3 regions of the Lawsonibacter asaccharolyticus genome follow, and region 3 is predicted to be linked to each of the others. Evidence: riboswitches for the same ligand, from Rfam matches in the RefSeq annotation. Region 3 holds a riboswitch; each other region holds the start of a gene.

Evidence for each region. Region 3 has a riboswitch for thiamine pyrophosphate ahead of thiM (hydroxyethylthiazole kinase). Riboswitches for the same ligand answer to the same signal wherever they lie in the genome.
Region 1: linked by a shared signal. The riboswitch ahead of thiW (energy coupling factor transporter S component ThiW) and the one ahead of thiM (hydroxyethylthiazole kinase) in region 3 are both predicted to bind thiamine pyrophosphate.
Region 2: linked by a shared signal. The riboswitch ahead of L9O85_RS15040 (energy-coupled thiamine transporter ThiT) and the one ahead of thiM (hydroxyethylthiazole kinase) in region 3 are both predicted to bind thiamine pyrophosphate.

What each region holds. Positions count from the first base shown of each region.
Region 1 is NZ_CP091870.1:2,989,877-3,000,160, reverse strand. It holds gene L9O85_RS14535 (xanthine phosphoribosyltransferase) at 1-555, opposite strand, end outside; gene L9O85_RS14530 (TetR/AcrR family transcriptional regulator) at 688-1,275, opposite strand; gene L9O85_RS14525 (ABC transporter ATP-binding protein) at 1,437-2,138, shown strand; gene L9O85_RS14520 (ABC transporter permease) at 2,201-5,836, shown strand; gene L9O85_RS14515 (winged helix DNA-binding domain-containing protein) at 6,126-7,307, opposite strand; gene thiW (energy coupling factor transporter S component ThiW) at 7,414-7,932, opposite strand; TPP riboswitch at 8,238-8,344, opposite strand; gene ftsH (ATP-dependent zinc metalloprotease FtsH) at 8,435-10,258, opposite strand; gene L9O85_RS14500 (MarR family winged helix-turn-helix transcriptional regulator) at 10,255-10,284, opposite strand, start outside.
Region 2 is NZ_CP091870.1:3,104,231-3,114,514, forward strand. It holds gene L9O85_RS15000 (TRAP transporter large permease) at 1-419, shown strand, start outside; gene L9O85_RS15005 (class I fructose-bisphosphate aldolase) at 464-1,297, shown strand; gene iolC (5-dehydro-2-deoxygluconokinase) at 1,288-2,286, shown strand; gene L9O85_RS15015 (isocitrate lyase/PEP mutase family protein) at 2,355-3,236, shown strand; gene L9O85_RS15020 (S-layer homology domain-containing protein) at 3,461-5,176, shown strand; gene L9O85_RS15025 (anti-sigma factor family protein) at 5,193-5,897, opposite strand; gene L9O85_RS15030 (RNA polymerase sigma factor) at 5,894-6,355, opposite strand; gene L9O85_RS15035 (HAD-IIB family hydrolase) at 6,458-7,264, opposite strand; gene L9O85_RS15040 (energy-coupled thiamine transporter ThiT) at 7,275-7,835, opposite strand; TPP riboswitch at 7,904-8,018, opposite strand; gene L9O85_RS15045 (Gfo/Idh/MocA family protein) at 8,211-9,353, shown strand.
Region 3 is NZ_CP091870.1:2,232,623-2,242,906, reverse strand. It holds gene L9O85_RS10730 (response regulator transcription factor) at 1-251, opposite strand, end outside; gene phoU (phosphate signaling complex protein PhoU) at 295-939, opposite strand; gene pstB (phosphate ABC transporter ATP-binding protein PstB) at 939-1,700, opposite strand; gene pstA (phosphate ABC transporter permease PstA) at 1,712-2,671, opposite strand; gene pstC (phosphate ABC transporter permease subunit PstC) at 2,675-3,532, opposite strand; gene L9O85_RS10705 (phosphate ABC transporter substrate-binding protein) at 3,748-4,626, opposite strand; gene L9O85_RS10700 (DUF378 domain-containing protein) at 4,840-5,052, opposite strand; gene cdd (cytidine deaminase) at 5,122-5,520, opposite strand; TPP riboswitch at 6,076-6,181, shown strand; gene thiM (hydroxyethylthiazole kinase) at 6,252-7,076, shown strand; gene thiE (thiamine phosphate synthase) at 7,063-7,704, shown strand; gene L9O85_RS10680 (HAD family hydrolase) at 7,701-8,360, shown strand; gene thiD (bifunctional hydroxymethylpyrimidine kinase/phosphomethylpyrimidine kinase) at 8,649-9,482, shown strand; gene thiC (phosphomethylpyrimidine synthase ThiC) at 9,548-10,284, shown strand, end outside.

The DNA.
Region 1 (10,284 bases), 760 kb from region 3:
GGTCTCCTCATTCATGGACTTGACGCGGGCCAGGGACTCCAGCCGGATGCCTCGGGCGCGGATCATGTCGCCGCCGGGCTGGAAGGCTTTCTCGATGACGATGCCGGCCCCTACCAGAGTGGCGCCGGCGTCCTCCACCAGCTTGGACAGGCCCATCAGGGCGGCGCCGTTGGCCAGAAAGTCATCGATGATGAGCACCCGGTCGCCGGGGCCCAGGAACTCCTTGGCCACGATGATGTCATAGACCCGGCCGTGGGTGAAGGACTCCACCTTGGCGGTGTAGACCTCGCCGGCGATGTTCTTGGTCTGGCTTTTCTTGGCGAAGATCACCGGGCAGTCGAAGTATTGGGCCGTGATGCAGGCAATGCCGATGCCGGAAGCCTCGATGGTGAGGATCTTGTTGATCTGGCAGTCCGCGAAGCGGCGCTTAAACTCCCTGCCGATCTCGGCGAAGAGCTTGATGTCCATCTGGTGGTTCAGGAAGCTGTCCACCTTCAGCACGTCGGTCCCCTTTACCTTGCCGTCCCGGCGGATACGCTCTTTCAAAAGCTCCATAGCTTGTCCCATCCCTCTTTTTCAAGTTCCGATACAGATTCATTTTATCGAAAAAAGAAGGGTCCCGCAACGATTTCTTTCATTTTTTCGACCGGCGATTTCCACAAAAAGATGGAGCGAAAAATGAGGAAATCAATCGAAGTGCTGAAGCGTGCCGGCGAGACCAGAGGAGATGAGCCGATCGGCCAGGCGGGCCAGCGCCTCCTCTGCCTGAGGAAAGCCCTGAAGGGCCCAGGAGCGGGCCATGCCCACCGCCCCGGCGATGACGAACTCCAGACAGTAGTTGGGGCCGTCCAGACTGCCCAGGGGGTAGATGCCCTGCCACTCCCGCAGGCAGCGGGCATAGATCATGGCGTCCAGCCGGCGGAAGAAGTCGCCCTCCCCCCATGCGCCCATCAGGGCCAGGCACAGCTGGCTGTTGCTCCGCACGAAGCGGAACACGTCCACCAGGATGGGGGTCAGCTCGTCCCGGAGCAGGTGGGGCGGATAGGCATCCAGCAGCCGCCCCAGCTCGTCGAAGAGCTCGTTTTCCACCTGTTCCAGCATGTGGTAGATGTTTTGATAGTGGCTGTAAAAGGTCCCGCGGTTCACATCGGCCCGCTCAGTCAGCTCCCGGACAGTGATCTCCTCCACCGGCTTTTCCTGGAGCAGCTGGATCAGGGCCTGCCGCAGCTGGGCCTTGGACCTGCGGACCCTCCGGTCCTGGCGCTGTTCCGCCATGGACGCACCTCCCCCGTTTTTCGACACAGAGGACAGAGCCTGTCGGATTTTCCACAGAAGCCGCCCTTTTGCCCATTGCAATCCTCTGTTATCCCCTATTATAATAAAAAATACAAGATATTCAACACCTGTTTTATAACGGACAACAGGAGGGATGACCTATGGCCTATATCTCCCTTCAGCATGTGGGGAAACGGTATCAGATGGGGGAGATCACCATCACCGCAGTGGACGACATCTCCTTTGAGATTGAGAAAGGACAGTTCGCCGTCATCGTGGGGCCCTCCGGTGCGGGCAAGACCACGGTGCTGAACATCCTGGGGGGGATGGACGCCTGTGACAGCGGGGCTATCAGGGTGGACGGCCAGGAGATCAGCGGCTATGGGGCCCGACAGCTCACCACATACCGCCGATATGACATCGGCTTCGTGTTCCAGTTCTACAACCTGGTGCAGAATCTGACGGCCCTGGAAAATGTAGAGCTGGCCGCCCAGATCTGCCGGGACCCCCTGGACGCGGAGGAGGTGCTGCGCCATGTGGGGCTGGGGGAGCGGCTGAACAACTTTCCTGCCCAGCTCTCCGGAGGGGAGCAGCAGCGGGTGGCCATTGCCCGGGCGCTGGCCAAAAACCCCAAGCTGCTGCTGTGCGACGAGCCCACGGGGGCACTGGACTATGTCACCGGCAAGTCTATCCTGAAGCTGCTCCAGGACACCTGCCGCCAGCAGGGCATGACGGTGGTGGTCATCACCCACAACAGCGCCATAGCCCCCATGGCAGACCAGGTGATCCACGTGAAGAACGGGCGGGTGGAGCGCATCGACCACAACGACCGCCCGGTCCCCGTGGAGACCATTGAGTGGTAATGCCTCTACAAAATGCGATTTTCCGAAGAAAAAATACAAAAAGGAGAGGAGGAGAACAGCCCATGTCCCGAAAAAAAGCCCCCAGCCGCCTGCTGACCGACGCGGTCCGGGAGGTTCGGAACACCCGCAGCCGCTTCCTCTCCCTGCTGGTCCTCTCCGCCCTGGCGGTGTGCTTCCTGGCCGGACTGCGGGCCACTGCCCCCGACATGAAGGAGACCGGTGACCTGTATTTTGATCAGCAGCGGCTGATGGACCTGCGGGTGGTCTCCACCCTGGGCCTGACGGAGGAGGATGTGGAGCTGCTGGCCCGGCAGGAGGGGGTGGAGGAAGCCGAGGGGGCCTACACCATCGACGCAGCTGTCCCCCTGAAGGATCAGGAGATGATCGTAAAGGTTCACTCCTTTGCAGAGGAGGGGTCCAACCGCCCCCGGCTGGTAGAGGGGCGGCTGCCCCGGAAAGCGGGGGAGTGCCTGGTGGAGCCCCTGTTTCTGGAGAAGTCGGGCCTGTCCATCGGGGACACCATCCGCCTGGACACCGGGACCGGCGACTTTGAGGACGCCCTGGCCCGGCGGGAATTCACCATCGTGGGAACGGCGGATTCCCCTCTGTATATCTCCGTGGAGCGGGGTTCTTCCTCTCTGGGGACGGGGGCGGTCTCAGCCTTTGTTCTGCTGCCGCAGGCGGCCTTTTCCCTGGACTACTACACCGACGCCTACCTTCAGGCGGAGGGGGCGGAGGAGCTGTTGTGTTACAGTGAGGACTACACCGAGCTGGTGAACAGCCTTTCCGACGCCCTGGAGCCTCTGGCGGAGGAGCGCTCCGCCCTGCGGGGGGAGTCCATCCGGGAAGAGGCCGAGCAGGCCCTGGCGGACGCCCGGCGGGAGCTGTCTGACGGGGAGGCGGAGGTGTCTCAGGAGCTCTCCGAGGGGGAGGCGGAGCTGACGGATGCCCGGCGGGAGCTGGATGACGGCTGGGCGGAGTACTATGACGGGCTGAACACCTTTGAACAGGAAACCGCCGATGCCCAGCGGGAGATCGACGACGGGGAGGCGGAGCTGGCGGACGCTCTGACTGAGCTGCGGGACGGGGAGCAGGAGTACCAGGATGCCCTGCCCGAGCTGGAGGATGCCCGCCGGGAGGTGGCGGACGCCCGGCAGGAGCTGGCGGACGCCCGGGCGGAGCTGGACGAGGGCTGGGCGGAGTACCGCAAGGGGTACGCCAAATATGAATACGGCCTGGCCGCCTACACCGAGGGGATGGCCCAGTATGAGCAGGGGCTGGCGGGCGTGGAGCAGATGCGCGCCGGGGCCCAGCAGGCCCGCCAGGGGGCGGCCCAGGCCCAGCAGGGGGCGGTCCAGGCCCAGCAGGGGGCCGCCCAGGCCGGTGCGGCGGCCCAGCAGTATGCGGCCCAGGCCCAGCAGGCCGCAGCCATGGGAAATCTGCTGCTGGCCCAGCAGCTTCAAGCCCAGGCCCAGCAGTACGAGGCCCAGGCCCAGCAGCTGACGGCTCAGGCTCAGCAGCTCCAGGCCCAGGCGGCCCAGGCCCTGGCCCAGGCGGAGGCACTGGAGGTCCAGGCCGTCCAGGTGGAGGCCCAGCTGTCCGCCGGGCTGCCCCGGCTCCAGTCCAGCGCCCTGGAGCTCAACGCCTCCCTGGGGCTGCTGACCCAGGCCAAGCGGGAGCTGGACGACGGGGAGGCGGAGTACGCCGACGGCGCGGCCCGGCTGGCGGATGGGGAGCAGGAGCTCGCCGACGGGGAGCGGGAGCTGGCGGATGCCAGGCAGGGGCTGGACGAGGGCTGGCAGGAGTACCGGGACGGCCAGGCGGAACTGGCGGACGCCCGGGAGACCCTGGAGCGGGAGTCGGCGGACGGCCGGGCGGAGCTGGCGGATGCCCTGACTGAGCTGCAGAACGGCGAGGCGGAGTATGCCGACGGCCTGGCCGACTATGAGGAGGGGAAGGCGGAGGCGGAGCAGGAGCTGGCGGACGCCCGCAAGGAGCTGGAGCAGGCCCGGCGGGACCTGGATGCCTTGGAGGACTGCTCCTGGTATCTCCTGGGACGGGGCACCAACACCGGCTACGCCAGCTATGAGATGGATGCCGACCGGATGGGCAGTCTGGCGGCGGTGTTCCCCCTGATCTTCTTCCTGGTGGCGGCCCTGGTGTGCCTGACCACCATGACCCGGATGGTGGAGGAGCAGCGGATCACCATCGGCGGGATGAAGGCCCTGGGCTACTCCAAGGGGGCCATCGCGGTGAAATATGTGGGCTACGGCTTCCTGGCCAGCGCGGCGGGGGCGGCCCTGGGGCTGGCAGTGGGGCTGACCCTGCTGCCCTGGATCATCTGCAACGCCTGGGCCATCCTCTACACAGTGGGGGAGATCCAGTACGGCTTTTACCCCGCTACCTCCCTGCTGGCCTGCGGGGCCGCGGTGGGGACGGTGACCCTCTCCGCCCTGGCGGCCTGCTTCTCCACCCTGGCAGCGGTGCCGGCGGAGCTGATGCGGCCCAAGGCACCCCCCATGGGCAAGCGCATCCTGCTGGAGCGGATCGCCCCCCTGTGGCGGCGGCTGTCCTTCAACTACAAGATCACCCTGCGCAACCTGTTCCGCTATCAGCGCCGCTTCTGGATGACGGTGGTGGGCATCGGCGGCTGCGCTGCTCTGATCGTCACCGCCTTCGGCCTGCGGGGCTCCATTTTCGACGTGATGGACAGGCAGTACGACGAGATCTACCGCTATACCGCCCAGATCGGGCTGGTGGACCGAGTGACCCCCGGCGAGCTGGCGGAGGTGACCGGGGCGCTGGAGCGGTCCGAGCTGGTGAGCGGATGGCTGGTGAGCCGCTCGGAGACGGCCTCCGCCGAGACGGAGCGGTACACGGTGGACTGCACGGTGGAGGTGGTGCCCAGCCAGGAGGCGCTGGCCCCCTTCGTCTCCCTGCGCCACCGGACGGACAGCGTGCCGGTGCTCCTGCCTGACGACGGAGTGGTCCTGACGGAGAAGCTGGCCTCTCTGCTGGGGGTGTCGGCGGGGGACACCTTCACTCTGGACGGGGACAGCCGGGTCCAGGTACGGGTGGCGGATGTCACGGAGCACTATATCATGCACTATGTCTACATGACCGACGCCTACTACCAGACCCTGTATGGCCAGCCGCCGGAGGAGAACCAGGTGCTGGCGGCCTACCCCGCTGAAGGGGCGGAGGCCCTGGACGCGGAGCTGGTGGGGCTGGACGGCGTCACCACCCTGTCCCAGGTGGCGGCCACCCGGGAGGTATTCACCTCCAGTCTGGAGAGCGTGGACTACGCCGTGGTCCTCATCATCGTGTGCGCCGCGGCCCTGGCCTTCGTGGTGCTCTACAACCTGACCAACATCAACATCACCGAGCGGATGCGGGAGCTGGCCACCCTGAAGGTGCTGGGCTTCTACGACGGCGAGCTGTCCGCCTATATCTACCGGGAGAACGTGATCCTCACGGTGTTCGGCGTGGCCCTGGGGATGGGGATGGGGAAGCTGCTCCACCAGTGGCTGGTGCTGACAGTGGAGATCGACCTGCTCATGTTCGGGCGGACACTGGCCCTGTCCAGCTATCTCTACGCCGGGGTACTCACCGCCGTCTTCTCCCTGGTGGTCAATCTGGCGGCCCACCGGAAGCTGAAAAAGCTGGATATGGTGGAGTCGCTGAAGACAGTGGAATGAACAGCAGCAGCGCCGCCCGATGGGCGGCGCTGAGAGGGTCGAAAAAGTGGCAAGGCCACTTTTTCGAGAAAGATGTAGTCTGCCGCGCGCAGGGTTTGTCCGCCGCAGGCGGACAAACCCCGCACTTGCAGCCTGAGAGGTGTTTTCCCCGACGCACATGTCGCCGGGGAAAACAGATCAGAACTGGATTCGCGCCTGCGGGCGCGAACTTTGCGAGGCTTGTTCGTAAACTGATTAGCACCGCCCGTAGGGCACAGCTGCTCAGCTTGCGGATCAGGCGGCCCCGCGATTAGGGCAGGAAACTCAGCTCCAGGCCCCGGAAGGCGGCGTAGGCCCCCGCCTCACGCTCCAGGGCCCGACGCGCTCCAGGAGAGAGGGGCTCCCACAGGGACAGGGAGAACTCTAGTCGTCCCTGTACCGCTTTTCCGGTCCAGATGCCGGCCACGCGCCCATCCTTCAGAACGGCGCCGGGGTTGGAGACTGTCCGCCAGACCTGGCGCTGGCGGGCGGGGTCCTCCAGGGCCAGGGCTCGGTCCCGCAGGTCCAGATAGGGGTCGTGGGGCCCCAGCAGGATCAGGCGGCCGGGCTGCTCCGGCGGAGCGGTGAGGCTGTCCCGGTCCCGGATCAGGGCCCAGCGGGTCCGGCCCAGCACCCGGACCGGTTCCATCTCCTCTGCGGCGGCGGACCAGAGCCGCTTCGCCTGTTGGGGAGAGCTGCCCAGCCAGGCCTGGAGATCGGCGGGGGCGGCGGGGCCGTAGCAGTGGAGAAATCTCCGCACCAGCTCCGCCTCCCCCTGAGGGCAGGGGGAGGGCTCCCGGCCCAGCCAGCGGCGGAAGGAGGTAAAGGTGGGACTGTTCTCCTCCCGGCGGCCGAACACCACCAGAGAGGCAAAGGAGCAGGGGCGGAGGAGAAAGGAGACAGCGGCGCCTCCCACGGTCTGCCTGTCAGGGCGGCCGTACATGGAGGGGGAGTCCCACAGGGCCCGCTGTTCCGGCGGGAGCTGCTCCCCGACCCGGTCAGCCAGCAGCTGGTCCAGGGCCTCCTTGCTGCGGACGGTGGTCCCGTCCAGGCAGCGGGCGGCCTCCCGCACCCGGGCGTGGGCCTCGTCGAAGGACATGCCGACAAAGTCCAGGGCCGCGGTGATCCCCCGGGTGTAGATCCAGGGACACTCCCCCTCCCGGGCCAGAAGGGGGGAGAGAAAGACGCCGCTCTCCCCGGCGGGAAAGACCAGGGGCACGCCCCGGATGCTCCAGGCCTGGAGCAGGGCCCGGTCCCGGTACAGGGCGTCTCGGAGGAGGGGGAGGGAACAGCCCTCCAGGCGCTGGAAGAGGGCAGTCTCCCACCCGCCGGGCGGGGAGTTCTGGAGCCCGCAGGCCCCCGCAACCTCCAGTATCCGGCTGGCGGGATACCGGCGGTCCAGATGGTGGGCCCGCAGCCGGTGGGCGCGGACCTGTTCCGGGGTGATGTCCATGGGAAAAGACCTCCCTTGTCTCGTCGTTGGTCCCATTATACCCCGGAGGAGGCAAAAAAGCAAAAAAAACCGGCCCGCTCTGCGGGCCGGGAAAAGAAGTGGGGATTCAGCGCTCCAGGGCGGTCCGCATGGAGGACAGGGCCCCGGTCCGCCCCAGGGCGGCAACCAGGATGCCGGCCAGAATGGCACCGGCCACAGTGGAGATGAGGAAGGGGACGATGTAGGCGTAGAAAGCCACCGTGGCGGCGTCTGCGCTGGTAAACAGAATGGCCACGGGATAGGCGGCCAGGCCGCCGATGATGCCGGTGCCGAAGACCTCCCCCACCAGGGTGGCGGGGAGGTTCCGAGTCTTCCAGAACACCAGTCCGCACAGCAGGGCGCCGCACATGCTGCCTGGGAAGGCCATGATCGTGCCAAGCCCCAGCAGGTTTCGGATCAGGCTGGCGCCGAAAGCCACCCCGACTCCGTACCAGGGGCCCAGCAGGACAGCGCACAGGACGTTGACCATATGCTGGATGGGGGCGCACTTGCTGGCCAGGACGGGGAAAGTGAACAGGCTGCCCACCACCGCCACGGCGCACAGAATGCCGGCAATGGCCAGCTTTTTGGTGTTGCTCTGATTCATGGGAAAGTGCTCCTTTCAAAATGGATGGGGAAACACACAAAAGCAGACAGCGTCTCCCCTTTTTCCGGCCCCGAGGGGCCACAAATCGGGTCCCGGAAGGACAGACAGGGTCCTCCCTGGGTTCGGTCGGGGCTTACTGGCCCCCTCTCACGCCGGAACACGGCTTCCCATCGCTGCTGTATGCGGCCCGGGCACAGGGCGCTCCCCCTCTGCCCGCTCCCGGCCAGGCCGGGGCGCCGATGTGTCTCCTCACGCTCCCTTCGGAAAGGATCAAAAGACGGGGTGCCCGGTGGGCACCCCGTCTGGTCACGGCCAGCATGACTCCCTACGGTGGCATGACCCACATCAGGTGAAGGGTCGAAGCGCTCAGCTTCCTCTCAGCCCGCTGCCGCAGGCTCCCCTGTCTTTTGCAACTGTATTATGGGCCCGGAGGCCCGGTTTGTCAAGAAAAATTTTCGGACCCTGGCGCGGCGGACCCTGGAGGGAAGGAGAAGGCCGTCTGTCAGACCTCCCGCTGTCCCTCTAGGATCTCCATGAACTCCCGCCCGGTGATGGTCTCGTGCTCATAGAGGTACTGGGCCAGCTGGTGGAGCTTTTCCTCGTTGGTTTTCAGCAGGTCCATGGCCTTCTGGTACTGGGTGTCCACCATCTCCGTCACCTTCCGGTCGATGCGGGCCTGGGTCCCCGGGGAGCAGGCCAGGGCAGCATCCCCGCCCAGGTACTGGTTGCTCACCGTCTCAAAGGCCACGAAGCCGAACTCGTCGCTCATACCGAAGCGGGAGATCATGGACCGGGCCAGCTTGGTGGCCTGCTCGATGTCGTTGGAGGCCCCGGTGGTGATGGAGTGGAAGACCAGCTCTTCGGCGGCCCGGCCGCCGGTATAGGTGGCGATCTTGTTCAGCAGCTCATCCTTAGACATGAGGAAATGGTCGCCGTCGTCCACCTGGAGAGTATAGCCCAGCGCGCCGGAGGTGCGGGGAATGATGGTGATCTTCTGCACCGGGGCGGAGTGGGTCTGGAGGGCGGCTACCAGGGCGTGGCCCGTCTCGTGGTAGGCCACGATCTTCTTCTCCTGGTCGGAGAGCACCCGGCTCTTCTTCTGGTATCCTGCGATGACCACCTCCACGCTCTCCTGCAAGTCCTCCTGAGTGGCGTAGGGGCGGCCTGCCCGCACCGCCCTCAGAGCGGCCTCGTTGACGATGTTGGCCAGCTCTGCGCCGGAGGCCCCGGCAGCGGTCTTGGCAATGGGTTCGAAGTCCACGTCCTCCGCCAGACGGATCTGCTTGGCGTGGACCTTCAGGATATCGATGCGGCCCTGAAGGTCGGGCAGCTCCACCGGGATGCGCCGGTCGAACCGGCCGGGGCGCAGCAGGGCGGGGTCCAGGCTGTCTGGGCGGTTGGTGGCGGCCAGCACCACCACGCCCTTGGAGCCGTCAAAGCCGTCCATCTCGGTGAGCAGCTGGTTCAGGGTCTGCTCCCGCTCGTCATTGCCGCCGATCTGGCCGTCCCGCTTCTTGCCGATGGTGTCGATCTCGTCGATGAACACGATGCAGGGGGCCTTGTCATTGGCCTGCTTGAACAGGTCCCGCACCTTGGCGGCACCCCGGCCCACGAACATCTCCACGAACTCGCTGCCGGCAATGGAGAAGAAGGGCACGTTGGCCTCGCCGGCTACCGCCTTGGCCAGCAGGGTCTTGCCGGTGCCCGGAGGGCCTACCAGCAGGGCGCCTTTGGGCAGCTTGGCGCCGATCTGGCGGTACTTCTCCGGGTCGTGGAGGAAGTCCACGATCTCGCTGAGCAGTTCCTTGGCCTCGTCCTCGCCGGCCACGTCGGCAAAGCGGATTCCAGTGGATGAGGGGACATACATCTTGGCATTAGAGCCGCCGCCCATGCCGAACATCATGCCGTCGCCGCCCATGGATTTTTTCATCCGTCTGTTGATGAACCAGCCGATGAGCAGGAAGGGGAGCAGGGGCAGGACCCAGCCCACCAGGATGGAGGTGAGCAGGCCGGGCTGGGTGTCGATCTCCTGGAACTGGGCCCCATTCTCATAGAGGCGCTGGGTCCGGTCAGGGTCGTTGGTGGCGGTGGTGCGGTAGACCTTTTCGTTGGTCTTGTCGGTAAAGGTGATCTCATCCCCCTCGATTTGGACCTGGCCCACATTCTGCTCATAGGTCATGGACATGAACTGATCGTAAGTCACATCCTGGACCGGGGTCTCCAGCATGGCGGGGAACAGGGTCAAGTTCAGCACCATCAGAATGAGCAGAGCCACCAGGTAGTAATAGACCAGAGGCTTTTTAGAGGGCTGCTTCACTTCTTTCATAGCGGTTTCCCATCCTTTTTCATCAA
Region 2 (10,284 bases), 870 kb from region 3:
TCGCAGGCAAAGTAATGACTTTGGCGGGCATTTCCAACTTTCTCTCCAACCTGATTACCGAAAATATCAGCAGCCGCGTTGGTTTTCTTTTGATGATCAATGTCATCTTCCTGTTCATGGGAACCTTTATGGATATCAATGCCACCATCCTGATTATGACCCCTCTTCTGCTGCCAGTGGCACAGACCTATGGAATTGACCCCATCCACTTTGGTGCCATCATGCTGGTGAATATGTGCGTCGGCTTTCTGACTCCTCCCTTTGCTGTTGGAATCTTTGTCAGCACTAAAATTGCTCATTCTACATTTGGAGATACTGTGCGGGAGGCAGTTCCTTTCATCGGTGTCGGCTTAATTGCCATTGTTATTACCACCTTCTGTCCTGAATATATAAATTTCTTTGTCAACCTATTTTCATAACTGTTCGTTAAGCTCTGTAGTCAAAAGAAAAGAGGAAATTCTTTATGATTGGAAAGGAAATACGCCTGAAGCGCCTGATTCCAGGCACGGATGGAAAATATTTTGGTTTAACTGTGGACCACGCCATTGCCCGCGGTGTCATGCCTGGCCTTGATACGATAGATGACACCCTGAGCAAGATGGTCGCCGGAGGTCCCAATGCCATCACTATGCATAAGGGCATTGCAGAAAAATGCTTTGCGCCCTATGCGGGCAAGGTCGCCCTCGTGCTGAAGCTCACCACCTTCGGCGTGTATCACTTTGACGAAGATGTCCAGGTAGCCGATGTGGAGGAGGGACTTCTTATGGGGGCCGATGCGGTCTCTGCCGGCTGCATTGTGGGCGGTGGCAATCAGGACCAGCAGCTCAGAATGCTCGGCCGCATCAGCAAAGAGGCCCTGAGAGCGGAAATGCCTCTGATCTGTCATATCTATCCCAGAGGAAATCATATCACTGGGGCTGACCAGTACAGTGTGGAAAATGTCACCTATGCGGCCCGGGCTGCCGCGGAACTCGGAGTAGATCTGATCAAGACCAACTATACCGGTGACTTGGACAGTTTTGCCAAAGTGGTCCAGGCGGTTCCGGCCCGCGTCGCCATTGCAGGCGGATTGAAGTGTGAAACCGTAAAGGAATATTTGCAGATGACCCGAAATGTTATGGACGCAGGGGCTGCAGGGGTTACATATGGCCGGTTTGTCTTCCGCTACCGGGACATAACCGCGTTGGTCAAGACCTTGAGCCAGGTAATTCATAACGGCATCTCTGTTCAAGAGGGGCTGGAGCTGCTGGAATATTTGGAGCGGGAACATCAGAAGGGTGGGGAACCATGTACCTGAACATTGATTCCGGAAAGTTGCGGGATGTGGTCGCATTTGGGCGTGCCACCATCGACCTCTACGCCAATGAGATTGGGCCCATGGAGGACGCGGTCACTTTCCATAAATATGTGGGCGGCTCTCCGGCCAATACCGCTGTGGCCATGTCCAGGCTCGGCCTTTCTGTCGGATACATCGGTAAAGTTTCTGACGACCAGTTTGGACGATTTATTACCCGCTATCTGGCAAAACAGGGGGTGGATGTCTCCCATATCGCGCTGGCTGGCCCCGGCATTCGTTCCGGGGTGACCATGGGTGAAATTCTGCCTGACCGGTGCAGCTACCTGATGTACCGAACAAACTGCGCGGATCTGCACATCGACTGCGCCCAACTGGACGAGTCCTATCTCGCCAGCCACAAGCTGCTTCTGATCTCTGGCACATCTCTCTCCCATTCCCCGGCACGGGAGGCAGTGTTTCACGCCATCTCTTTGGCACGGCGCAATCATGTGGCAGTAGCCTTTGATCTGGATTACCGGGAGGATACCTGGGACACCGTTGAGGAAGCCAGCCTCTATCTCTCCCTTGCCGCAGAAAAAGCCGATCTGGTCCTGGGAACCCGGGATGAATTTGATGTAATGGAGCATCTTCTCCACACCGGAAATCAGGACGACGCCAAAAGCGCTGCTTGGCTTCTGGAAAAAGGCGTGTCTGTGGTCTCCATTAAAAAAGGAAAAAAAGGTTCCCATGTTTTTACGAAGGAAGGAAAAACCGTGGGTGGCATCTATCCAGCACAGGTGTTGAAAACCTTTGGCGCCGGTGACTCCTATTCCTCCGCCTTCTTATTTGGTCTGCTTCACAATATGGAGTTGAAGGATTCTCTGCGCTACGCCGCCGCCGCTTCCTCCATCACCATCTCAGGCCACAGCTGTTCTGACTCCATGCCTACTTTGGAACAGGTAGAGGACTATATTGCCCACCACGAATATGTCCTGCCGGATACACCTTAAAGTCCGGCTATAAACCAGAGCCACAGTGCCCTGCCGGACGGCTTTTCAGAAAAAAGGAGCCTGATATTATGACAGTTCAGGAGAAACGAGCCAATTTTAAGTCCCAGATGATGGATTCCTCCCGGATGAAGGTGCTCTGCGGAGCCTTCGACGGCATTACAGCCCGGGCCGCCCAGGCGGCTGACTTTTTTGACGGCTGTTACATGGGCGGTCAGGCAGCAGCAGCCAGCCTGCTGGGTGTGCCAGATCTGGGTCTTGTCTGCGGATGTGAACAGACAAAGCACGCCCAGGACCTTGCCTCCTGTGTGGATCTGCCCTTTCTTATCGACGCGGACACAGGCTATGGGAATGAGCTGAATGTCCGCCGCACTATGCGGGACCTGGAGGCCGCCGGAATCTGCGGCGCGCATTTCGAGGACCAGGTCACGCCAAAGCGATGCGGCGGCATGAAGGGCGTCCAAATTGAAACTGCCCAAGTCTTTATTCGAAAAATAGAGACCGCTCTGACCTTTCGGAGAGACCCCAACTTTTTAGTTATTGCCCGCTCCGATGCCGCCGAGGTGGAAGGAGAGGATGAGGCTATCCGGCGTCTCAATCTGGCAGCAGAGGCCGGAGCAGACATGGGTTTTCTTTTCTCCTCAAAGGGGGTCTTTGAGACTCTGGATTCTGTCAAACGGGCCTGCGATCAAATAAAGGTTCCCATTCTGTACTGCCTGATGGAATTTTGCCCTGAGGTCTGTTTTACTCTGGAAGAGCTGCGTCAGGCAGGGGTTCGGGCCGTCATATGGCCAAATGGTCTTCTGATGCGCTGGTGCAAAGCCGCCTCCGACCTGATTCAGCAGTTTAAGGAGACAGGGGACTGCAAAACCTTTTTTGATCAGCTCATGCCTATTGACCAGTGCAATCAGCTGCTGGGGATTCGGGACTGGAACCCGTCCGGTATGTTTTGATTTCTCCTCAGACACCAGGCCAGCGCCGTATTTGGCGCTGACCTGGTGTTTTTTTCTTGTTCCTGCCATTCGAACCAGATATGATAGTTCCAGCCGCCTGGGCCATGACAGAGGGATTCCCGGATTGAAGCTGTCCCAAATTTCATATAATCTTAAGGAAATTTTTTATTTCCTTTAAAATGCCCCTGATAGGATAGTACCATCAAGAATTGGGAGGAATCACCATGCGCTTTGCCAAGACCGTTACCGCTCTCGCTCTGGCCTGTTCTCTGGCCCTGGCCATTCCCACTTTTGCCGCCCCTGCGGCGGAGGAGCAGGCTGGCAGGCAGGAAGACCTGGAGCTGCTCTATCAGACCATCCGGGATCGCCACCCCGGCCCCTTCACCAATACGCCGGAGCAGGAGTTCCTTGCCCGCATCGCTCAGATCGAGGCCCGGATAGACACAGAGGACAGCATGAGTTTTGGGCTGGATCTCCAGTCCCTGGCAGCCCTCATTGGGGATTCCCACACCACCACAAATCTTAACTCTATTCTCAGCAGCGGACATATGTTTCCCGTGTCTGTGAAGTGGATGGACGGGGACTGGGTGCTCTACCAGGTGGACGCCTCCCACCAGGGTGCTCTTGGCCAGCAGGTGACCTCCGTCAACGGCTTCTCCATGGATCAGGTACAGGAGAAGATGGCCCCTCTGATCTCCGCGGACAACGAGATCAAGCTGCGCCGGCAGCTCTCCCAGGTGTTCGGCCATCAGGAAATCATGGTCTACTGCGGACTGCTCAAGCCCGAGGAGGATCTGACCCTCACCTTGGAAAACGGCACGTCTATCACCCTCTCCCCTCTCTCCATGCAGGACCAGTCCGGCTGGCCGGAGATCAATGGCCTGTCCCAGCAGCGCCAGGGCAGCGCCCCCACTGATTACCAGAAGGGGACCTACTATTTCTCTCTGCCCCTGGACAGCCGCACCTACTATATCCAATACAACCAGTGCATGGAGGACCCGGAGCTGCCCATGGAGACCTTCACTGCTCAGGTCATGGCCGACCTGGAGCAGGGGAGCTATTCCGTCCTTCTTTTGGATCTGCGGAACAACGGCGGCGGCTCCGACGGGGTCATCATCCCCCTGCTGATGGAGCTGGCCCCCCTGGTCCGCAGCGGGGAGCTGGAGCTGTGGGGGCTGGTGGGGGAGGCCACCTTCTCCTCCGCCAGCATCAACGCCCTGGAGATCCGGGAGATGGGCGGCGGGCTGGCCGGTGAGCCCACCAGCGGCAGCGTGGACCACTTCGGCTCCACCGGCTCCTTCACCCTCCCCAACACGGGGGTCCGGGTGTCCATGTCCACCAAATTTATTGACACAGGCACCCTTCTGGAGTGCGCCGCCGGGCTGGGAGTGGAGCCCATCCAGCCCGACGTGACCGTCTATCAGACTCTGGAAGACTACCTGGCGGGCCAGGATACCTTGGTGGACGCCCTGTGCGCCCGCACAGAGCCCTTCCAGCCCCAGGAGCGGCCCGATGCCCCGCTCAGCCGGGGCCGGCTGACCGAGCTGCTCCGGCAGGCTGCGGAACAGGCCGGCCTGGACACTCAGGCCCCCATGCAGAGTCTGTCTGATCTGCTCCCCTGTGCCTGGTATGCCCCGGGCGTCTGCTGGGCTCTCTCCTCGGGGGTGGCCTCCGGCACCGGGGAGGCCATGTTCCAAGCCTCCCGTCCGGTCACCCGCCAGGAGGGAGCTGCCATGGTCTGGCAGACCGCCCGGCTCCTGGGGATGGCCCCCTCCGGCACCGCCGAGCTGACGGACGCCGGCTCCATCGCCTCCTGGGCGCTGGACGCCGCCCAATGGGCGGTATCCGCCGGCGGCCTGGACACTCAAAACGGCGCCTTTCATCCCCAGGATACCCTGACCCGGGCGGAGGGGGAGGCCCTTCTCTCTCTTCTCCCCTGACCCCGGCCCTCTTGTGTCACCCCTGCCTCTCCCAGAGCAGCACCGCGTCTCCGGCCTGCGCCTGGAAGGAGGCCTCGTCCAGATCCTCCAGTTCCTCCAGGTCCCCGGCCAGATACCAGACCTGATCCGCCCCGCCGTCGAAGGGGAGGGGGATCACCGTCCCGTGTCTGGTGTCCAGAACGATGCCGTTGTTGATCCCCACACTTTCGTGGTATGGGGAGCCGGGAGAGAGATACCGGGTCCACAGGCTGCCGGTATAGCAGAGATAGACCCTTCGGATGGTCTCCCCGCCCTCCTCCGTCACCCGGAACAGGACCTCCAGGCCGGCGTAATCCCGGCCCAGATATTTCATGTGGAAAGCCGGCTCCACCTCTTGGATGCGGATATCCTGTGAATAGGGGATGGGTGTCTGGAAGCGAAAGACCAACAGCCAGACCGCCACGCCCAGGGCTGCCGCACCGGCCAGCACCCGAGCGGAGAAACACAGCTTTTTCCTTCTCAGCTGCCTTTTTACCCCGGCCAGCACCCGGGCCTTCGACTGCTCCCGGTCCTGCTCTGGCGGGGGCAGCGGGTCTTCCCGGCGCAGCTCCTCCAGCCGGGCACGGCAGAGGGGACAGTTCTCCACATGCTCCTCCACCGCCCGGCGGCTCTCCTGGCTGCAGATTTGGTCCACGTACAGGGGCAGCAGATCCTGGATCATGGGACAGGGCTGATTCATCATAATGCCTCCTTGATTTTTAGTCTGGCCCGGTGAAAAGTGACCCGGGCCCAGCTCTCCGTCTTATGGAACAGTGCTCCTATCTCCCGGAAGGACAGCTCCCCCAGCACCCGCAGGGCAAAGACCTCCCGATAGGGCTCGGGCAGGCTGTGGAGTACCTGGTGGACTTCCATGGCAGTCTCCTTCTCCGCCAGCCGCTCCTCCGGCCCCTCCTCCCGGAGCTCCGGCTCCGGCTCCCGCCTTCTCTGCCTGCGGCAGTGGGTCAGCCAGGCGTGCTTGGCGATCTGGCACAGCCAGACCCGCAGGGTACACTCCCCCCGGAACTGGCCGATATGCTCCAGCGCCCGGAAAAAGGTCTCCTGGGTCAGCTCCTCCGCCAGTACCGGGTCCCGGCACAGGGCCAGAGAAAATCGGTAGACGTCCTCCAGATAGTCCCGGTAAACTTCTTCAAAATCGATCACGCCCTCACCTCCCTTTCCACAGATAAGACGGCATCTCCCCCATTTCGTTACAAAAGATCCACCGCCATTTTTTGGCGGTGGATCTTTCTCTTTCCAATATTTTTAATATCGCTGCTCCAGGATCTCCACGATATCCCCGATCACGCCGTCGTCGCAGTGACACAGGATATGGGCTCCCCAGTCCTTCACCTCCTGGGCACAGTTGGCAGGGGCAAAGGGGACGGCGGACAGTGCCATCATGGGGATGTCGTTCTGGTTGTCTCCCACGCAGTAGATATTTTCTCGGGCGATCCCCAGCATCTGGGCCAGCCGGGCCACCATTCCCCCCTTGTTGCACCCATGGTCGGTGATCTCCAGGTACACGTGGTTGGAAAAAATAGCCTCATACCGGCGGGGGAAGTGGTCCAGAAGCCAGCTCTGCACCTCCTTCAGCACCCCGTGGTCCTGCTGGAGGATGGCTTTGGTCCAGGGCGTAGGCATCTCCCGAATGGGACAGACGGTGTAGTCGGTGCCCACCTTTTTCATGTGCAGGTCTGTGATCCAGTTGGGTCGGAACACATAGATATCCTCCCCGTGGTAGGCCTCCATCCCCAGCTGTGGAAATGCCTCCATCACCCCATCCAAGTCCTGAGGCGCACTGGGAGACAGATAGGTCTGCACCAGAAATTCGTCTTTTTGGAAGTCATAGATGGCCGACCCGTTGGAGAGGACCACCGGGGCATTGACGGGGGCCAGATGGACATAGGGAGCGAAGGTCCGGTGGGCGCGGCCGGTGGCCACGGTAAAACGCCCCCCCTGGGCGAGGAAGCGGTCCAGGGCCTCCAAATTCCGCCGGGGCACCTGACAGTGGCTGTCATACAGCGTGTCGTCAAAATCACTGACCAGCAGGACACCGTCGAATTTTCCCAAAGAAAAAACCTCAATTCTGTTTCGTCAGCAGCTTCTGCCGCAGAGCGGGGACGGACTGAAAGATCCCCAGAACGATCAGGTTGACCACAGTCACGAGAACGATCAGCACGCCGTTAAAGATCATGGAGTAGACCCAGGGGTCCACCATGGGCAGTCCCAAAAATTCCTCCGGCATATACATATACCACAGCAGGCCGCCGGACAGGGTGAGAGATACCCACCGTCCCAGCCCGGCCAGGATGGTGCCCCACAGCCAGCCCAGCTTCTTCCCCGCGGCAAAGCCGCAGAGGAACACCAGCGTATAAGCCACCACATAGTCCAGCAGCATGGACTGCCAGGATAGAGCGATTCCTCCGCCCAGGAAGAACTGGAGCACACCGTTGACAAAGCAGCAGCTCAGGCTCCAGGCCGGGCCCCAGCGCAGGCAGTAGATCAGGATGGGCACCATGGCAAAGTCCACAGACCCCCCCTGGGGAAAGCGGTACAGCCGGAAGTAGCCCAGGATGGTGGCCAGCGCGATCATCAGCGCGGCCTCCACAAGGGCGCGGGTAGAGCGGGAATGTCGGTTCATCGTCGTTTCCTCCTGAAATCAAGATACCGCAGCACATCCGAACGGGTGCGTGCGGTATGAAGAGGACGACATATGGATCGTTCACTCCCTACGCCGGCATTACCCGGATCAGGTCAAGGGACTGGAGCTGCGATTCGCTTCCATCTCAGCCGGGAATAGCTCCCAGCGCCCCTGTGTTCGATTGTCTGCGGTCAAAGTTATTGTATCCCAAAGGGACGGGCCTTGTCAAGCGTGCTCTTTTCTCTATCCACTCCCCTCTTGTATGTGCCCTTTGAATGGGTCCATGACTGGATACTATTAGACACCTGCCGCCCTGCGTGGTATCCTGAAGACGATTTCTTGTACACTTTACACAATCCGTCAGGAGGTCTCTCTATGAAAAAGCTGCAATTCGCAATGGTCGGGGGCGGGAACGGCGCCCTGATCGGAGATATCCACCGCATCGGGGCCCAGTTCGACGACCTGGCCGAACTGAAGGCGGGCTGTTTCTCCCGCCACTGGGATAAAAATCTGGAGGCCGGAGAGAAATGGGGGGTGGAGCCCGGCCGCATCTATCCCGACTACCACACCATGCTGGAGGAGGAAGCCAAGCGCACCGGGGAGGACCGGCTGGACTTTGTGGTGGTGGCCACCCCCAACAACACCCACTACGAGATCGTCAAGGACATCATTGCCCACGGCTTCCACATTGTCTGCGACAAACCCGTCACCTTCACCAGCCGGGAGTCGGAGGAGCTGAAGGCCCTGGCCCAGGAAAAAGATCTTCTGTTCGGCGTGTCTTACAGTTATGCCCACTACGCCATTCTGGAGCAGGCCAAAAAGATGATCGCTGACGGGGTGCTGGGAAAGATCCACACCATCGCCGCCGAGTATCCCCAGGAATGGGTGGGGCTGAACACTGCCCTCCGGGGAAAGGACGGCCTGACCTGGCGGGTCGATCCGGCCATCTGCGGCCCCTCTGGAGTGATCGCGGACATCGGCACCCATGTGGAGTATCTCATCAGCAAGGTCACCGGCCTCAAGCCCGTGCGGGTGCTGGCCCGCCTGCGCTCCATCCCGGATTATGTGCCGGTGGAGAGCGATGCCCAGGTGCTCATCGACTACGACAACGGGGCAGCGGGCATCTTTTGGACCTCCTTCGCCATGGTGGGCAAGAGCTGCTGCATGAAGGTGCGCATCTACGGCGACAAAGGGGGCATGGAGTGGAACGCCCACGATTTCATGGAGCTCCGGGTGGACATCGCCGGACAGCCCACCCAGATCTGGTCGGCCAATTATGACTACTGTGATCCCCAGGCCCGGAAGTCCTGCCGCCTCCCCAAGGGGATGCCGGAGGCCTTCCACTCCCTGTTCGCCAACTTCTACCGGGGTTACTGTTCCCATCTGCTGTCCCGGAAGGAGGGCAAAGATGAGCGGCCCTTCCCCTACTCCGATATCGATGACGGCATCCAGGGGCTGAAATTTATCGAGGCCTGCCTGAAGAGCCAGGAGGACGGGAACGTCTGGACCCAGGTGTGAGCAAAGGATATCAAAAACAGGGCCCGGGAAAACCACAGGGTTTTTCCGGGCTCTCTTCTGACCCTAGAAAATTTTCCACAGGAGGCCGGTGGGCCCTGTGGAATGGTCGATGTGAAACGGCGGGCGCGCTTTGCGCGCCCCTACGCAAAGACCGAAGGGGACCCCGTAGGGGCGGCTTCCAGCCGCCCGAAAAGCCTTCCCCCCACAGGGGGGAAGGTGTCACGGCATATGCCGTGACGGATGAGGGGTCTTTCTACCCCCGTCCCTGTCCCAGAGGGGTTCTGTCCTGCGGGGCGGAACCCCTTTCGGGCATCCTTCGGATGAAAACGGGCAGGGGCAAGACCCGTCCCTACGTAAAGACCAGGGCCGCTCGTGGAAAACGGCGGGCGCACAATGCGCGCCCCTACGCAAAGACTGAAGGGGACCCCGTAGGGGCGGCTTCCAGCCGCCCGAAAAGCCTTCCCCCCACAGGGGGGAAGGTGTCACGGCATATGCCGTGACAGATGAGGGGTCTTTCTACCCCCGTCCCTGTCCCAGAGGGGTTCTGTCCTGCGGGGCGGAACCCCTTTCGGGCATCCTTCGGATGAAAACGGGCGGGGCTTGCCCCGCCCCTACGTAAAGACCAGGGCCGCTCGTGGAAAACGGCGGGCACACAATGCGCACCCCTACGCAAAGACTGAAGGGGTCCCCGTAGGGGCGGCTTCCAGCCGCCCGAAAAGCCTTCCCCCCACAGGGGGGAAGGTGTCACGGCATATGCCGTGACGGATGAGGGGTCTTTCTACCCCCGTCCCTGTCCCAGAGGGGTTCTGTCCTGCGGGGCGGAACCCCTTTCGGGCATCCTTCGGATGAAAACAGGCGGGGGCAAGACCCGCCCCTACGTAAAGACCAGGGCCGCTCGTGGAAAACGGCGGGCGCACAATGCGCACCCCTA
Region 3 (10,284 bases):
GTCCCCTTGGCGGTGATCAGGATGACGGGGAGCCTGGCGGTGGAGGCGCCGGCGCGGATGCGCTTGAGGATGTGCAGGCCGTCCTCCTCTGGGAGCATCAGGTCCAGCAGAACCAGGGAGGGGAGCTGCCGCTCCATGGCGGCCCAGAACTGGGAGGGCAGTTCAAAGCCCTCCGCCTCCATGCCCTGGCTGTTCAGGGTATAAATGACCAGCTTGCGGATGCTGGGGTCGTCTTCCAGAAAATAAATCATGGGTAGGACCTCCTACGGCTGTGAAAATTGGGGCGCCCGCCGTTCAGGGCAGGTCAGCATGGTGCCCGGTGAGGGAGTACTCCACCCACTCGGCGATGTTGACGGCGTGATCTCCGATGCGCTCCAGATATTTGGCGATCATCAGCAGGTCGATGCACACCTCTCCGCTGTCCCCCATGCCGATGCGGCGGATCAGCTCCTCACGGACCTGGAGAAACAGATCGTCCACCACGTCGTCGGAGGAGATCACTGCCTCCGCCAGACCCAGGTCCTTGCGGACAAAGGAGTCCACGCTGTCGGTGACCATCTTGATGGTGGCCCGGGCCATGTCCCCGATAGGGACCAGGTCCTTGATGCTGTTGTCGGCGATATCCCGGGTGATCTCAGCGATGTCTGCGGCTTGGTCGCCGATGCGCTCCATGTCAGAGATCATCTTCAGGGCGGAGGAGATGGTGCGCAGATCCCGGGCCACCGGCTGCTGCTGGAGCAGCAGCTTCATACACAGGCTTTCGATGTCCCGCTCCTTTTGGTTGATGTCCCGCTCCGCGGCCAGCACGGTCTCCCGCAGGCCGGAATCGCCGTCCAGCAGGGCCTTGGCCGCGCCGGAGATGACCTCCTCGCACAGGGCACCCATGGTGATAAGTTCTACGTTGAGCCGCTCCAGCTGTGCTTCAAATTTGACTCGCATTATCCAAACCTCCCGGTGATGTAGTCCTCGGTGCGCTTGTCCTGGGGCATGGAAAAGAGCTGCTCCGTGTCCCCGTACTCCACCAGGTCGCCCAGCAGGAAGAAAGCGGTCTGGTCGGAGACGCGGGCGGCCTGCTGCATGTTGTGAGTCACCATGACGATAGTGTACTCGCTTTTCAGCTCCATGGCAAGGTCTTCTATTTTGGATGTAGAGATGGGGTCCAGGGCGGAGGTGGCCTCGTCCATCAGCAGCACCTCCGGTTGGACGGCCAGGGCCCGGGCGATGCACAGGCGCTGCTGCTGGCCGCCAGACAGGCCCAGGGCGGGCTTTTTCAGCCGGTCTTTCACCTCGTCCCAGATGGCGGCCTGACGCAGGGACTTCTCCACCAGCTCGTCCAAGGCCAGCTTGGAGCGCACTCCATGGGTGCGGGGGCCGTAGGCCACGTTGTCGTAGATAGACATGGGAAAGGGGTTGGGCTTCTGGAACACCATGCCGATGCGCCGGCGCAGGTCGGTGACGTCCACGCCGGGGGCGTAGATCTCCTGCCCGTGGAAGGTGAGGGAACCGGTGATCTTCACGCTGGGGATCAGGTCGTTCATCCGGTCGATGGTCCGCAGAAAGGTGGACTTGCCGCAGCCGGAGGGCCCGATGAGGGCGGTGATCTTGTTGGCTTTGATGTCGATGGAGATGTCCTTCAGTGCGTGGTTCTCACCGTAATACAGGTTCAGCCCGCAGGCCGAGAGAATGACAGATTGATCCATAGTTGTCCTCCTTAGCGCTTTTTCAGGCGCTTGCCCACCAGCTTGGCGGACAGATTGATGGCGAGGGTGATGGCCAGCAGGACCAGGGCCACAGAGAAGGCCAGGTCGAACTCGGCCCGCTCCTTGGCGTAGACGTACAGGGCCACAGTGAGGGTGGCACCGGAGCTGTCAGTCAGGCCACTGAACAGAAGGGAAAGGTCACCGGTGGACAGAAAATGCGACAGAGCTTGGTCGTTGAAGCTGCCGAAAAAGTTCTGGAGGGTGGTGCCCATGCCGGCGGTGAACATGAGCACCGCAGACTCGCCCACCACACGGCCGATGGACAGGATGCAGCCGGTGACGATGCCGTCCACGGAGGAGGGGAGCACCACGGTGCGGATCATGTGCCACTTGCCGGCCCCCAGGCCCAGGGAGCCCTCCCGGTAGCTCTGGGGCACCGTCTTCAGGGACTCCTGGGTGGTGCGGATGATGGTGGGCAGGGTCATGATGACCAGGGTGAGGGCGCCGGCCAGCAGGGTCTTGCCCAGGTCCATGACCTGACAGAAGATCAGCATACCCACCAGGGCGTACAGGATAGAGGGGATGCCGGCCAGAGTCTCGGTGGCGAACTCGATGGCAGAGACCAGCTTGTGGTTGGAGGCGTACTCGGTGAGGTAGATGGCGGCCCCCACCCCCAGGGGCAGGATGAAGATCAGGGTGACCACGATGACATAGAGGGTGTTCTGGATGGCAGGCATGATGCCGTCGGTCCCCCGCAGGACACTCTCCTGGCTGGTGAGGAAGGTCCAGTTCAGATTGGGCAGGCCCCGGTAGAGGATGTAGCCGATGAGAAAGAGGAGCAGCAGGCAGGTGATGCCCGCGGAGAGATACAGCAGCCCGCGCATCCCCACCTCATAGGTGCGGCGGCGGGGAGAGAGGCCCTTGGACTGGTAGCTCTGGGCCTCTTCCGAGGAGATCATGGCGTTGGTCATAGCTCAGCCCTCCTTGTTCCGTTTCAGGAATACGTTTAGGATCACATTGATGCACATGATAAACAGAAATAGGATCAGCCCAATGGAGTACAGGGCGTTGCGCTGGAGGCTGCCCACGGCGGCATAGCTCATCTCGCTGGCAATGGCGGTGGTGAGGAATTTGACGCTGGAGAGCAGAGAGGGCATGTTGGCCACATTGCCGGCCACCATCAGGATAGCCATGGCCTCACCGATGGCCCGGCCCACGCCCAGCACCACAGCGGCGGCGATGCCGCTCTTGGCTGCGGGGACAGAGACCCGGAAGTAGGTCTCCAGCTCGGTGGCCCCCAGGGCCAGGCTGGCCTCCTCATACTCCCGGGGCACCGCATTCAGGGCGGTCTCGGACACCGAGATGATGGAGGGCAGGATCATCACTGCCAATACGATGATGGCGGCCAGCAGGCTGTCACCGGCGGCGATGTCAAAGGTTTTACGGATGGCGGGGAGAAGGACCATCATGCCCACCAGGCCGTAGACCACCGAGGGGATGCCCGCCAGTAGATCCACTGCCGGACGGATGACGGCGGCCACCTTGGGGGGCGCCACCTTGGAGAGAAAGACGGCGGTGAGGAAGCCGATGGGCACCCCGATGAGGATGGCCCCGGCGGTGCCATAGATAGAGGTGAGGATAAAGGGGAGGATGCCATAGGCGGGGTCGGTCTTGTCGGTGGAGGCCCAGCGAGTGCCGAAGAGGAAGTCGGTCAGCCCCACCTCACGGATAGCGGGCAGGCCGGAGATGATCAGGTACACGGTGATCAGCAGGACAAAGGCGATAGCGATGAAGCCGCAGACCAGAAATACGGTCTTCATGATCCACTCCATGGCCTCTTTGGCCCGGAGGGCGCCCCCGCCGGGGACGCCGGGATGCTCTTTTTTCATAGTACTCAACCTTTTCTTGTAGATTCTGTCTCCTCAGCTGACACACGGGCGCGGGGGCCGTGCCTGTGTGTCAACTGAGGAAAGGGGGCAGAAGGGGAGACATCATTCAAAACAAGCCCCCGGGCTCGGGGGCTTGTTTTGAATTGGATCGGGTGAGCTCAGGCGTTGGCAGACACAGCGCCGGCAACAGCAATGATCTCAGCGGCGTCAGCGCTCATAGCAAAATCCAGGAAAGCCTGGGCTGCCTCGGAGAGCTGGGTGCCCTCCTTGGTGACCATAACGAAGGGACGCTGGATCTCATAGGAGCCGTCCTTCACGGTGTCCTCGGAGGGGGTCACGCCGTTGACCGCCACGGCCTTCACGGTGTCGTCCACGGCGGACAGGGAGGCATAGCCGATGCCGTTGGGGTTGGAGGCCACGTTGCCGATGACGTCGCCGGTGGAGGAATACTCGTTGGTGTACTTACAGGCATCTTCAACGCCCACGATCTCCTCAAAGGCCCCCCGGGTGCCGGAGCCGGCCTCGCGGCCAAAGACCGCGATCTCGGCATCGGCGCCGCCCAGCTCGGACCAGTTGGTGATCTCGCCGGTGAAGATCTGGGCGATCTGCTCCACGGTCAGGTCGGTCACGCCGTTCTCGGGGTTGACAACCACGGCCACGCCGTCCAGGGCTACGATGTTCTCTACGGCGCCGTTGCTCTTCTCTTCGTCCTTCAGGGCACGGGAGGCCAGTCCCAGGTCCACGGTGCCGTCGATGGCGGCCTGGATGCCGGTGCCGGAGCCAGTGCCGGAGTAGTTGACGGTCACATCGGGGTTCTGCTCCATAAAAGCCTCAGCCAGGGCCTTGACCACGCTCTCCATGGAGGTGGAGCCGTCTGTGTTCACGGTGCCGCTGAGGGTGGTGGTCTGGGATTGGACAGGGGTGGAGCTGGCGGCGGGGGTGCTGGTGGGAGTGGAGGTGGTCCCATTGGAGCCGCAGCCGGCCAGCAGGCCGGCCATCAGGGCCAGAGACAGCCCCATGCAAGTCAGTTTTTTCATGTAAGATCTTCTCCTTTATTGCATTCGTTTTGTGTTTCATCTGGAGTACAGGGCTCAGTATAAAAAAGAAATGTAAAATGCGAAACAGCGGATATGTTAAATCTGCGTAAAGTGCGGTAAAATCAGAGAGTAAAAATGTAAAATACCGGCCGCCGGGACTTCCGGCGGCCGGTTTGGAATATCACATGTTCTGAATGGAACGGTGGACTGGCCTCAGCTCCGCTCCTCCACGGGGTCCTTGTCCCGGAAGAGCAGAGAGATGCACCACACGGCGGAAAGACCCACCAGGGTATAGATCACGCGGCTGATCATACTGCCGGAACCGCCGCAGGCGAAGGCCACCAGGTCGAATCGAAACAGACCCACGCTGCCCCAGTTCAGGCCGCCGATGATCAGCAGAGTCAGGGCGATCTTATCCATTATCATGGTTCATACCTCCTCGCATTGGTATTCCGGAGGTAGTTTGGCCAAAAGAGAGCTTTTTATTCCGTCGGTTCAAAAATTAAGGGAGCCCGGCCCGAAGCCGCAGGGCAGCAGGGTGGAGAGCGGGGCGGACTGGAAGGCACCGTCCCCTCGGACGGCCAGGACCCGGAGCTGGGGAGCAAATTCAAACAGCATCTGCCGGCAGGCACCGCAGGGCCAGCAGAAGTCGCTTCCCCGGCCGGCGATGGCGATAGCGGTGAAGCCGCCGGTGCGGCCCTCGCTCACCGCCTTGACCAGCGCCGTGCGCTCGGCGCAGAGGGTGGAGCCGTAGGCGGCGTTCTCCACATTGCATCCGGTGAACACCGCCCCGTCACTGCACAACAGGGCAGCGCCCACGGGAAAATGAGAATAGGGTACATAGGCCCGCTCCTGCATGGAGACGGCCGTGGAGATCAGCTCAGCATCAGTCATAGTTTGCTCCTTTCTGTGGCGGATATCCGGAAAGCGGGAAGCGCCGGTGCTGCGGAATGCCCCGGCGGGGACCGCAAAGGGAGACATCGCTCTGGGGGAAAAACAGAATGTGAAGGAGAGAGGGCCATATTATAAAACAGAGCGTGAAAAAGACCTGTGGTTTCCTTTACGGTCAGTACAGGCAGAGTCCCTGCATCTCGTCTCTATTTTACCACAGAGACCGGTGCTTCTCAAGGGCCTCCACGTCTCTTCTGCGCCGGGAACTGCCAGGGGATGGCTCCGGCAGTTTGAAAAAAACCGGGTGATCGGAGACCACTGCCTTGCAAAGGACAGGACAACATGGTGGAGTAAAGCAAAAAATTTTGTGCCCTTTGGCGGGAGGAACGCCTTGTTACGCACCCGGGGCCGGCCTGGGAGAAACAGGAACAAGCAGGAGCAAAATAAGACATTTGTTCCAAACAGTGATTTTTTGCAACGACCTATGTGAAAAAAACAAGTTCCTGCTCTTGCCAGAACGGGACACAGAGCTTATAATAAAAAAACGACAGCAGAGAAAAATGACGAAAAGGGAGCTCGCATGACGGGCTGAGAGGGAGCTGTTCGCTCCGACCTGTGACCTGATTTGGGTAATGCCAACGTAGGGAAATATACTTGCGGAACTAGGCCGCGGGGATATCCCGAAGTGGGGTGCCCCGCGGTTTTTGCTGTCTGCGGACAAAGGAGAGAGGGATATGGAGCTGGGAGCCTGCCTGGACCGGGTGCGGGAGCGGAGGCCGCTGATCCACTGCATCACCAACTATGTGACGGCCAACGACGTGGCAAACCTCCTGCTGGCCTGCGGGGCCAGCCCCATCATGGCCGATGAGCCGGAGGAAGTGGAGGAGATCACGGCCCGGTGCGCCGGACTGTGCCTCAACTTGGGAACACCCAGCCGGCGCACCATCCCCAGCCTGATGCGGGCCGGGGTCAAGGCCGGGGAGCTGGGCCGCCCAGTGGTGCTGGACCCGGTAGGGGTGGGGGCCAGCGCCCTGCGTCTCCGCACGGCCCAGGAGCTGATGGCCCGTGTCACCTTTACCGTGCTGCGGGGCAATGTCTCAGAGCTGCGGGCCCTGGCGGGCGGCCAGGAGCACACCCGGGGGGTGGACGCCGGCGGGGCGGACGCAGTGACGGAAGCGGAACTGGAGCGGGGGGTGGCCTTCGCCAAAGGGACCGCCCGCCGCACCGGGACCGTAGTGGCGGTCACCGGGGCCATTGACCTGGTCTCAGACGGGGAGCAGTGCGTCGTGATCCGCAACGGCCGCCCGGAGATGGGGCTGGTCACCGGTACCGGCTGTCAGCTGTCCGCCCTGACTGCGGCCTGCCTGGCCGCCAGCCCGGAGCGCCCCCTGGAGGCGGCCGCCGCCGCGGTGTGCGCCATGGGAGTGGCGGGGGAGCTGGCCTGGGCGAGGATGTCCCCTCAGGACGGAAACGCTACCTATCGGGATCGGATCATTGACGCTGTGTGCCGGATGGACGGCGCGGCGCTGGAGAAAGGAGCCAACTATGAGATGCGATAAAAAGGATTTGCTGCTCTACGGCGTAACGGACCGGAGCTGGCTGGGGGACAGGACCCTGGCCCAACAGGTAGAGGCATCCCTGCGGGGGGGCGCCACCATGATCCAGCTGCGGGAGAAGCATATGGACCGTGGGAGCATTCTGGCCCAGGCCCTGGAACTGCGGGAGCTGTGCGGGCGCTACGGCGTGCCCCTGATCCTCAACGACGATGCGGAACTGGCCCAGGCGGCAGGAGCGGACGGCGTCCACGTGGGCCAGAGCGATATGGAGGCGGGGCGAGTCCGGGCCCTGCTGGGGGAAGACAAACTCATCGGCGTGTCCGCACGCACGGTGGAGCAGGCCCTGGCCGCCCAGGCGGCGGGGGCCGACTACCTGGGGGTAGGAGCCATGTTCCCCACCGGGACCAAGCAGGACACCCGACCAGTGAGCTATGACACCCTGAAGGCCATCTGCGCCGCCGTGGATATCCCTGTGGTGGCCATCGGGGGCATCGGAGCCGGCAATGTGGCGGAGCTGGCGGGGAGCGGCATCGCCGGGGTGGCGGTGGTCTCAGCCCTGTACGCCCAGCCCGACGTGGAAGCGGCCACCCGCTCCCTCCGGGCCCAGGTGGAGCGGGTGGTGGGCCCATGAGGATCGAGGGGGCCATCTTCGATCTGGACGGGACCCTCACCGACTCCATGTACATCTGGAACGAGGCGCCCAAGGCTCTGGTCCGGAAGTTTGGAGGAAAGCCGCCGGAGGACCTGGCCCGGGACATCCGGGAGATGGGGCGGCGGGAAGCCTCGGAGTACATGGTGGATACATTTTGCCTCCCCTGTACGCCCGAACAGGTGATGGAAGGGGTGAACGCCCTGGTGACAGGGGAATACCGGGACAGGGTCCCCATGAAGACGGGGGCGGACACACTGCTGGAGCGGCTGGGAGCCCTGGGGGTCCCCTGCGGCATCGCCACCGCCAGCGAGGCCTTTCAGGCACGGGACGCCATGGTCCGTCTGGGGCTGTGGAAGCACTTCCTGTTCGCCTTCAGTTCCCTTCAGTACGGGCCTAAGACCGGACCGGACCTCTATCGGGCTGCTGCCCGCAGCCTGGGCAGCGCGCCGGAGCGCACGGTGGTCTTTGAGGATGCCCTCCATGCCGCACGCAGCGCCAAACGGGCGGGCTTTCTGGTGGCGGGGGTGTATGACCCCTCCGCCGAGGAGGATCAGGAGGCACTGCGGTGCCTCTGCGACTGGTATCTTCCCCGGCTGGACTCCCCGGATTTCCTGGCAGCATTGGAGCGGGGCTGAGCCGGGAATGGAGCGGGTGCGGCCCGGAGAGGAGGGGCAGAGGAGCACAGTGAGGGATGGCCGTCAGACCGTCCCGAACACAGCAAAAATGGGGGCAGCCGTAAGGCCGCCCAGCCGGGGCGCAGCCCAGCGGAGCGGGTGCGGCCCGGAGAGGAGGAAGGGAGCGCAGTGAGGGATGGCCGTCAGGCTGTCCCGAACAGAGCGTACTTTGCTCCGACGACGCGGCACCTCGGGGGCACCACCTGGTGTCGCGGAACAAAACTTCAATGCGGAGAAAGGAGTTTTCTGATGAAAACAGCATTGACGATCGCTGGGAGCGATTCCAGCGGAGGCGCCGGGATCCAGGCCGACATCAAGACCATGACTGCCAACGGCGTCTACGCCATGAGCGCGGTCACCGCTCTGACGGCCCAGAATACCACCGGCGTCTACGGCATCCTGGAGTCCACCCCGGAATTCCTGGCCAGTCAGCTGGACTGCATTTTTACCGACATCTTCCCCGATGCCGTCAAGACAGGGATGGTGTCCTCTACCGGGCTGATCCAGGTCATCGCGGACAAGCTGAAGCAGTACCAGGCCCGGAACATCGTGGTGGACCCGGTGATGATCGCTACCAGCGGGTCCCGCCTGATTTCGGAGGAAGCGGTGGAGGCGCTGAAGAGCCAGCTGCTCCCCCTGGCCGCCGTCCTCACCCCCAACATCCCAGAGGCGGAGGTCCTGTCGGGCCTCACCATCTCCGGCTCGGAGGACATGGAGCGGGCTGCCCGGGAGATCGGGGAGCGGTACGGCTGCGCTGTGCTGTGCAAGGGCGGGCACGACCTGAACGACGCCAACGACCTGCTGTGGCAGGATGGGAGCTGCAAATGGTTCTGCGGACGCCGGATCCATAACCCCAACACCCACGGGACAGGCTGTACGCTCTCCAGTGCCATCGCCTCCAATCTGGCGAAGGGCTGCGACCTGGAGACGGCGGTGGAGCGGGCGAAGATCTATCTCTCGGGGGCGCTGTCCTCCATGCTTGACCTGGGGGCGGGCAGCGGCCCCCTGGACCACCTCTTTTCCATCCCGGAGCTGGACCTGGACCGCATCCGGTCCCTTCAGTCCCCCGCCGGAGGAAGGTGAGGGGCGGTCCGCCTGATGACCGAGATCCATGAAATAGGAATCAATAGATAAAGGAGAAGATCTTTATGGAACGCAATTATACCACACAGATGGACGCCGCCCGCCGGGGGATCGTGACCCCGGAGCTGGAGACTGTCGCCCGAAAGGAGCACATGTCCGTGGAGGAGCTGATGCCCCTCGTCGCGGCCGGCAAGGTGGCCATCCCTGCTAACCGCCTGCACAAATGCCTGGACCCGGAGGGCATCGGCTCCATGCTCCGCACCAAGATCAATGTCAACCTGGGAGTCTCCCGGGACTGCAAGGACTACGACGTGGAGATGCAGAAGGTGCTCTCTGCGGTGAATATGGGGGCCGAGGCCATCATGGACCTGTCCAGCCATGGCAACACCCAGCCCTTCCGCCAGAAGCTCACTGCCGAGTGCCCGGTGATGATCGGCACCGTCCCTGTCTATGACAGCGTCATCCACTACCAGCGGGACCTGGCCACCCTCAGTGCCAAGGACTTCATCGATGTGGTCCGCCTCCATGCCCAGGACGGCGTGGACTTCGTCACCCTCCACTGCGGCATCACCCGCAAGACCATAGATCAGATCCGCAAGCACAAGCGGAAGATGAACATCGTCTCACGGGGCGGTTCCCTTGTGTTCGCATGGATGTGCATGACCGGGGAGGAGAATCCCTTCTATGAGTTCTACGACGAGATCCTGGATATCTGCCGGGAGTACGATGTGACCATCTCCCTGGGCGACGCCTGCCGCCCCGGCTGCCTGGCTGACGCCACCGATGTATGTCAGATCGAGGA